DNA from 2 places in the Providencia sp. LY12 genome. Region 1 is predicted to be linked to the other one. Evidence: riboswitches for the same ligand, from Rfam matches in the RefSeq annotation. Region 1 holds a riboswitch; the other holds the start of a gene.
The links. A riboswitch is a leader RNA that binds a small molecule or an ion and turns the genes downstream of it on or off. The one in region 1 is predicted to bind thiamine pyrophosphate.
Positions count from the first base shown of each region.

Region 2: linked by a shared signal. The riboswitch ahead of thiB (thiamine ABC transporter substrate binding subunit) and the one ahead of thiC (phosphomethylpyrimidine synthase ThiC) in region 1 are both predicted to bind thiamine pyrophosphate.

Region 1 is NZ_CM172594.1:434,130-438,559, forward strand. Features, by position in the region: gene ACY3ZI_RS01930 (HesA/MoeB/ThiF family protein) at 1-71, opposite strand, end outside; gene thiE (thiamine phosphate synthase) at 61-738, opposite strand; gene thiC (phosphomethylpyrimidine synthase ThiC) at 722-2,704, opposite strand; TPP riboswitch at 2,849-2,961, opposite strand; gene ACY3ZI_RS01945 (HAD family hydrolase) at 3,289-3,966, opposite strand; gene ACY3ZI_RS01950 (ABC transporter ATP-binding protein) at 3,999-4,430, opposite strand, start outside.
Region 2 is NZ_CM172594.1:3,521,386-3,525,815, reverse strand. Features, by position in the region: gene thiQ (thiamine ABC transporter ATP-binding protein ThiQ) at 1-192, opposite strand, end outside; gene thiP (thiamine/thiamine pyrophosphate ABC transporter permease ThiP) at 185-1,789, opposite strand; gene thiB (thiamine ABC transporter substrate binding subunit) at 1,765-2,769, opposite strand; TPP riboswitch at 2,833-2,925, opposite strand; gene rppH (RNA pyrophosphohydrolase) at 3,039-3,572, shown strand; gene ptsP (phosphoenolpyruvate--protein phosphotransferase) at 3,577-4,430, shown strand, end outside.

The DNA.
Region 1 (4,430 bases):
TGCCCTTCAGGGCTGACATCCTCAAGCAGCAATTGGCGGCTATAACGCATAAACTCGAGATCATTGAGCATGGTCGTTTTCCTTTAAGCGAGAGGTTGGTTCAACCAGATCCAGCAATGTTCGCGTTGCACTTTGCCAGTCATCGGCTTGGGTGATGGCACTGACAACCGCTACACTGCCAACGCCAGTAGCGAGCACGGCAGGCACGCGCTCAATGGATATCCCGCCTATTGCCACTGTCGGATAGTCTGGCGTCTCCTCAACCATCTGTTTTAAGGCTTCTAAACCTTGAGGCGAGGAGGGCATCAGCTTAGTCTGGGTTGGGAATATATGCCCCAGTGCGATATAAGACGGACGCACCGTTTTGGCAATCGCGACTTCATCAGGATCGTGGGTGGAGATCCCCAACCGTAGCCCCGCTTGGTGAATCGCCACCAGATCGGTGGTTTCCAGATCTTCTTGCCCTAAGTGGACGCCATAGGCGCCCAGCTCTATGGCTAAACGCCAATAGTCATTAATAAATAATCGGGCGTGATGCTGCTTGCCAAGCGTGATTGCTTGCTGGATCTGTTCACGGACTTGGTGGTCTTGCTTGTCTTTGATGCGCAATTGCAAGGTGGAAACACCTGCATTTAGCAGGCGTTCAATCCATTCAACAGAATCCACAACCGGGTACAGACCGAGGCAGTGTTCGGTCGGTGGAAATGGGCTATTTGGGAGATTAAGCGTTTTGTTCATCACTCACGACCTCAGCAATCTCAGCCCCATGATAGAGTTCGCTACCGTGAGCGCGGAACACTTCCGACATCTGCTCCATACCCGCTTCTTTTTGTGCAGCCTCTTTCTGTGCAGCATAGTCACGAACTTCTTGGGAAATCTTCATGGAGCAGAATTTTGGTCCACACATAGAGCAGAAGTGGGCGATTTTCCCTGACGCTTGCGGCAAGGTTTCATCGTGATATTTACGCGCGGTTTCAGGGTCTAGGGCGAGGTTAAACTGGTCTTCCCAACGGAACTCAAAACGCGCTTTGGACATGGCATTATCACGAATTTGCGCACCCGGATGACCTTTCGCGAGATCAGCGGCGTGGGCAGCAATCTTGTAGGTAATCAGCCCCTGTTTGACGTCTTCTTTGTTCGGTAAACCAAGGTGCTCTTTTGGCGTCACGTAGCACAGCATTGCACAACCAAACCAGCCGATCATTGCTGCGCCAATACCGGAAGTGAAGTGGTCATAGCCTGGTGCGATATCGGTGGTTAGGGGACCTAACGTATAGAATGGGGCTTCGTGGCAGTGCTCTAGCTCTTCGGTCATATTGCGGCGGATCATCTGCATCGGCACATGTCCCGGTCCTTCAATCATCACCTGCACATCGTATTCCCACGCAATTTTGGTCAGCTCGCCTAAGGTATGCAGCTCTGAGAATTGGGCTTCATCGTTGGCATCTTGCACGGAACCCGGACGTAACCCATCACCAAGAGACAGGGAAACATCATAAGCAGCACAAATTTCGCAAATTTCACGGAAATGCTCATACAGGAAGTTTTCTTGGTGGTGGGATAAACACCATTTCGCCATGATAGAGCCACCACGGGAGACAATCCCCGTCAGGCGTTTCGCCGTCATTGGTACATAGCGCAGTAAAACGCCAGCATGGATAGTGAAGTAATCTACCCCTTGCTCGGCTTGCTCTAGCAGGGTATCGCGGAACATTTCCCACGTGAGGTTTTCAGCAACGCCGTTCACTTTTTCGAGCGCTTGGTAGATAGGCACGGTACCAATTGGCACTGGGCTATTACGTAAAATCCATTCGCGGGTTTCGTGAATATAGCGACCTGTGGATAAATCCATCACCGTATCTGCACCCCAGCGAGTAGACCAAATCAGTTTTTCCACCTCTTCTTCGATGGATGAAGTCACGGAGGAGTTACCGATATTGGCATTCACTTTCACTAAGAAATTGCGCCCGATAATCATCGGCTCAGATTCTGGATGGTTAATATTGGCAGGGATGATAGCGCGACCTGCCGCCACTTCTTGGCGTACAAATTCCGGCGTAATATTTTCTGGCAAAATAGCACCAAAGCTTTGCCCCGGATGTTGCTGCCTTAACACTTCACTGCGAATGCGTTCACGACCCATATTTTCACGGATGGCGATAAATTCCATTTCAGGAGTCACAATGCCTTGGCGAGCATAGTGCAACTGAGTGACGCATTTGCCTGTTTGCGCTTTCAGTGGTGCAGGGCGGTGATTAAAACGCAGGTGGTCTAAGCCCGCATCGGCTAAGCGCTGCTGGGTAAAGTCGGAGCTGAGATTTTCGACAGCAACAGTATCCGCGCGTTCACTGATCCACGGCGCACGGATTTTTTTCAATCCTTTGTGAACATTGAGTTCAGAGGCCGGGTCGCCGTAAGGACCTGAGGTGTCATAAACAGGGACGGCCTCGTTATCTTCAAATTTGGGATTATCTTTGTCTCCGCCGATAAGCGTTGGGGAGAGCTGGATTTCGCGCATGGGAACTTGGATGTCGTCTCGCGAGCCTTGCAGGTAGATACGTTCAGAGTTAGGGAATGAAACACCGGAAATGGTATTGATAAAGTCTTCTGCGGCGTCACGTTGCTCTTTTCGAGTGCGTGCTGGTGCAGCTTTAGGGGAAATATCGGTACTCGGTATAACTGAATTATTAGCATTATTGGACATAGCAATTTCCTGACATCGTCACAGGCTATACGGCGTAAAGCGCCAATAGCGGGTTTATCGAAAGAAAGTTGCTTGTCTGGAGTTCGGAGGAGTAATGGTAAGGCGTTGCAACGAAAGATCCACCAAGGGTGGGGAAGATCGTGCGAGAAGATTACTCTTGTTCCCTTCGCGGGTATTAACCCGATCAGGTTCCGCGGATCCCGAATTAACGGTCTCAGCCTGATGTTTGCACATGCTAGGCACTCCGACAAGATTGTTCAGTATAAAGTTTCCCCGTCATTCTTCAAGCGATAAGTGCGTTGGCTTCTCTCGGCTACCCTAGTCACATACTTGTGTATGCTCCTAGGGATATCCTCGCTTGCCGCCTTCTTCTCACTCGAATAATTTAGGGGAAATCAGTGTATTGGGTAAAAATCCAAAACCTAGAAATTAAAAGTTAAAACTAGGTTGAGGATTAGTTTGCCGCCTTTCTCTAGCACGAATAATGTAGAGGAACCTTTGAAAGGCAGTTAGTTAAAAACCTAAAAAACAAAAACCTAGAAATTAAGCGTTAAAAGTTAAAACTAGGTTGGTTAAATAGGGTTTTACAAACTCCACGAATATTGCGGCCAGTGGTTTTCAGTGGCGGCTTGGAGAAGGCGCGAGTCGCCGTTGACGATAAATGTCTCATCGGCAAAATGGCACATAGGTAGGTCATTGGCGGAATCGGTGTAGAAATAAATATACGCATCGGTGATTGGCTGGTGGGCGATCCATTGAGTTAAACGCTTAACTTTACCCTCTTTAAAGGTTGGGATACCGTCAACTTCGGTGGTGTAGCAGCCATTTGAACGCTTAATATTAATGCCCATCGTGACATCGGCACCAAGGCGATCCGCAATCTTCTTCACGATAAAAGTAACCGTTGCGGAGATCACAATGATCGGGAGCCCTTGCGATCGATATGAGGCAACGGTGCTTAATGCGTTAGGATAAATGCGCGGAATGATAATGGTATCGACAAAATCATCTAACCACTCATCGACTTGCTCTGTCTTGATGCCAGCAAGGGTCTGCAAACTAAACTTTAAGTAAGTCACCATATCCAAATTGCCCGCGTTGTATTGCGCCATCATCTCTTTATCGGCTTCGACAAAACGTGGGTCGGTAATGATTTTCTTATCCCACAAATATTGCGTCCAAAGTACGCTGCTATCGCCACGGATCAGGGTGTCATCGAGATCAAAAATCGCTAATTTGGTTTGTGTAGACGGGTTTTGCATGGGGTTCCTTTCGTTGACTAGCTCGTCGTTGATTAACTTAAAGCTCGAATTTCATTTTTATTAAACATTAACTCAAGGCGTGTGCCCGGCTCAAATAAACGCTCAGATGAGCGATTGAGCAAGTCTACGGTCATATCCCCCGCAGGCGTGTTCACGCTATAGCGAATAATATTCCCTAAAAGCTGGTGGTCAAGGATCACGGCATCCACTGGGGCGGAAATATGGTTGCCATATTGGCGTCCCACTTCGCGAACATAAATGGACTCAGGGCGAATGGCGAGGGTACCTTGTAAATTGACGCCCAGCATCCCATTGGCTTTTTCAGCGTCCACCAAATTGTAATGCCCCATAAATCGAGCCACAAATTCAGTGGCAGGCTGAGTATAGATATTTTCCGCGGTATCGCTTTGGATAATCGAGCCTTTGTTCATTAAGAAGATGCGGTCAGACATAATCATCGCTTC
Region 2 (4,430 bases), 1.2 Mb from region 1:
TGTATGATTTTCACCATTTAAGGTGATAGTGCCACTGCGAGGAAATTGAAACCCACTAATTAGGCTGAGCAGCGTGCTTTTGCCTGCGCCACTAGGACCCATTACGGCAACTCGTTCCCCCGAAGCTACCGCAATATCAAAATGCATATTTAGGTTATCGTATTGATAATCTAGATTTTGTAATTCAATCATGAGTTTTCCCCGATAGGCGTTCGAGTAGGCTAAACAGGCAGAAACAGAGTAACAACAATAACATCGCGGTAACCGCGCCATCATTGGTTCGATATGCGCCAATCTGTTGATAAAGATAGTAAGGCAAGGTGCGGAACTCTTCATTACCAAACAAGGCGACCACGCCAAAATCCCCAATCGAAATCACGCAAGCGAATGCCAATGCTTGTGCGATAGGTTTGCGTAATGCTCGTAATTCAATGATTTTAAATCGATTAAAACCAGTGATTTCGAGTGATTGGCATAACGGATTATAGCGTTGGGCCAGATCTCGCATTGGGTTATCCAGTACCTTTAGCGCGTAAGGGATAGCGAGTAAGGCGTTAGTCATGATCACCAACGGATAAGGTGTTTCGGGTATTCCAATGGTTTCATTGAAAAAGATAAAAAAGCCTGTCGCCAGCACAATGCCCGGCATCGCCAGAATAATCAGCCCGCTGAGTTCTATGGCTTGCCCCAGTTTCATCGCATTTCGTAAACGCAGTTCACGGCTACTCCATAGCAGCATTAGCGTGAGGATCACGCACAAAATTCCAGCACAGAGTGCAATAAACAGTGAGGTCAATGTGGCTTGCCATAACGCAGATTGCTGTAAAACATCCAGTAATTGACCGTTGAGCCCATCAACAATGACCGCTAATAACGGCGGAATTAATAGCAAAATAGCTGCAGCAATCACCAGCCAGTCACGTAAACGGCGAAACAGGTTATCGGCAGGATCAAACCATGATGTTTGGTGGCTAAATCCAACGGAAATGGCATGGTTAATACGTTGGCAAATAAGCATTAATCCTACGCAACATCCCAACTGAATTAACGCAAGCAGTGTGGCACGCCCTAAATCAAAGTCGTAGCTCAGTGCTTGGTAAATCGCGAGTTCGATAGTGGTCGCCGCAGGGCCACCGCCCAGAGCCAGTACTGTCGCAAAGCTGGCAAAACAGAGCATAAAAATCAGCGCGCCTGTTGGCAACATCTGACGGCGTAAATAAGGCCACTCTAAAAGGGTAAATTGTTGCCACTCATTGAACCCTAATTGAGCGGCGCTTTGACGCTGCTCAATGGCAATATTTTCAAGGGATTGCAGCAACATCCGGGTGGCGAGTGGCATATTGAAAAAGATATGCGCCAATAAAATGCCACGCAGACCATAAGGGGAAAACTGATAATCAACATCAAGCCATAGGCACAGTTTTGCTAGCCATCCGGTTTGTCCATATACCGACAAAATACCGAAAACGGCGACTAAAACGGGTAAAACAAGCGTCATTGCACACAAGCGGAGCAAGAGCATTCTTCCCCAAAATCGCCGGCGATACAGAGCTCTTGCAAGAAAAATAGCGGGAATAATGGAAAAAATAGCGGAAAGCAATGCCTGCCAAAACGTAAAACCGATGACATGCCATAAATAATCGTCGTCGATTATCTCGCGGAGGGAAACTTCAGGTGCGAAAAACCACAGCGCCCCAAAAGCGAGCAGGGCAACGACGATTAAAAGACCGGAGGCTATTGCCCCCGGTAATAAGGTTAAATTGATTAACGACTGACGGCGGTTTGCCATAAACGTGTCCACGTTTGACGTTCTTTAGCCACTTCTTCCGCGCTAAATTGCAGGGATTTAGCAGGCAGTGGTAGCACGTTATACACTTCAGGCAACGGCATATCGATAACCGGATACATCCAGTTAGTGGTTGGTAATGTGCCTTGGAATTCAGGGGTTAACATAAATTGTAAGAACTGTTTTGCCAGCTCAGGTTGAGGGCTGTGTTTCAATCTTGCCGCCACTTCGACTTGCATATAATGCCCTTCATCGAACAGTGCTGCCGCGTAGTTGTCTTTCTTATCATTTAAAATTTGGTAACCCGGCGAGGAGGTGTAGCTCAGGACAAAATCTCCTTCACCTTTTAAGAACAAGCCATAAGACTCACTCCAACCTTTGGTCACGGTCAGTGTTTTGGCTGCCATTTTCTTCCATGCATCAGCCGATTTATCACCGTAGATTTTCTCAATCCACAACATTAACCCTAAACCTGGGGTGCTGGTGCGCGGATCTTGGTAAATGATTTTCCAATTATTTTTGCTATCAAGCAGTTCATCCATGCTTTTTGGCGGTTGCTTGATTTTATTGGTGTCATAGATAAAGGCGAAATAACCATAATCATAAGGAATGAATGTTTTGCTTGTCCATTCGATAGGTAATTTAAGCGCATCCGTTTTGATATCTGCTGGGGCAAATAAGCCGGTTTTTTCTGCGGAATCGAGCAAGTTGTTATCTAACCCTAAGATAATGTCGGCTTTGCTTTTTTCCCCTTCCATACGTAGGCGATTCAGTAGTGCAACACCATCCCCTAGAGAAACCAGTTTTAACTCGCATTCACATTGAGCTTCGAAATTCTTTTTGATTTGAGGACCTGGTCCCCATTCTGCAGCAAAGGAATCATAGGTATATACCGTCAGCGTTGGTTTTTCGGCAGAGGCGAATGCAGCAAAACTTAAGGTGGTTAAGGCAATGAGTGAGGTAAAGAGTTTATTTTTAGTCATTGTAATTCCTGCGTAAATCATAAAAAAAAACACAGGATTTGAGGAGGGACCGATACAATAATTTGTAGGCGGTAGCTCAAATCCCTACGCCGGTATTAGCCGGATCAGGTTCTACGGGTTATTTCTCAGCCCAAATTGGCACCCCGTTGAGACGCAGACTATTGTAATTACTTCAGACATATCTGCAAACTGTATTGATATAGGTTTACCAGTTTGGGTATGTGTGAAACAATTAGGCATCTTTCAAATTTGGTTATTGAGGTAGTCTAGTGATCGATGATGATGGCTACCGCCCGAATGTAGGAATTGTAATTTGTAATCGGCAAGGTCAAGTCTTATGGGCTCGCCGTTATGGTCAGCATTCTTGGCAATTTCCTCAAGGTGGGATTAACCCGGGGGAATCGCCAGAACAAGCGATGTATCGTGAGTTATACGAGGAAGTCGGACTACAGCGTAAAGATGTAAGGTTACTTGCATCTACCCGTAATTGGTTACGCTACAAATTACCTAAGCGTTTGGTGCGTTGGGATACAAAACCTGTTTGTATTGGACAGAAACAACGTTGGTTTTTACTTCAACTCCAATGTAATGACGCCGATATAAACGTGCAGCGCAGTAAATCGCCAGAATTTGACGGCTGGCGGTGGGTCAGTTATTGGTATCCTGTTAGGCAAGTGGTCTCTTTTAAGCGCGAAGTTTATCGCCGCGTGATGAAGGAATTCGCTCCCGTAGTTATGCCTCTGCAGGAACAGAAATTACCACAACGACCTGTTTTTAATAATCGTAGGCGCGGAGTTAAGTAAGCCTATGTTGACGCGTTTACGTGACATTGTCGAAAAGGTCGCGATGGCGACCAGTCTGACTCAAGCTCTTGAAGTTTTGGTCAATGAGACGTGCAAAGCGATGCGCACCGATGTGTGCTCGATTTACTTAGCCGATCATCCTCGCCAATGTTATTACCTAATGGCAACCCGCGGGCTGAAAAAGCCTAGCGGGATTGCTATTCGTTTAGGATTCGACGAAGGGGTTGTTGGCGCAGTCGGTCGGCAATCGGAAATGTTGAACCTCGCCGATATTCGCGAACACCCGCAATTCAAATACCTTCCCCAACTCAAAGAAGAACAGCTCAAAGCCTTTCTTGGCGTGCCTGTCGTTTATCGACGCCAATTACTGGGCGTGCTAGTGGTTCAGCAGCGAGAAAAACGGTTATTCAGCGAAACTGAAGAGTCCTTTATGGTCACGCTATCGATGCAGTTAGCGGTGATTTTATCCCAAGCGCAAACAAAAGGTATTTTCGGGCAATATCGACAAAATCGCCTCAAAGCTATCCCTGTTTCTCAAGGAATTTCGATGGCTTATGGTTGGCAAGATACCTCTCAACCTTCTTTAGACAATGTGTATCAAGCGACCACATTGAATATTGATGAAGAGCGTCAACGCTTGGTGATAGCGCTGGAAAGTGCGGCGGCAGAATTTCGTCGTATTAGTAAGCGGTTTATGGCGAGCTCATCGAAAGAAAGCGCAGCTATTTTCGACCTATATAACCACTTGCTTAATGACCCCCAACTGAAAAAACGGTTATTTACGGCGATTAATCAAGGGGCGGTGGCTGAATGGGCAGTGAAAACCGTCATCGAAGATTACGCTTTGCAGTTCTCACG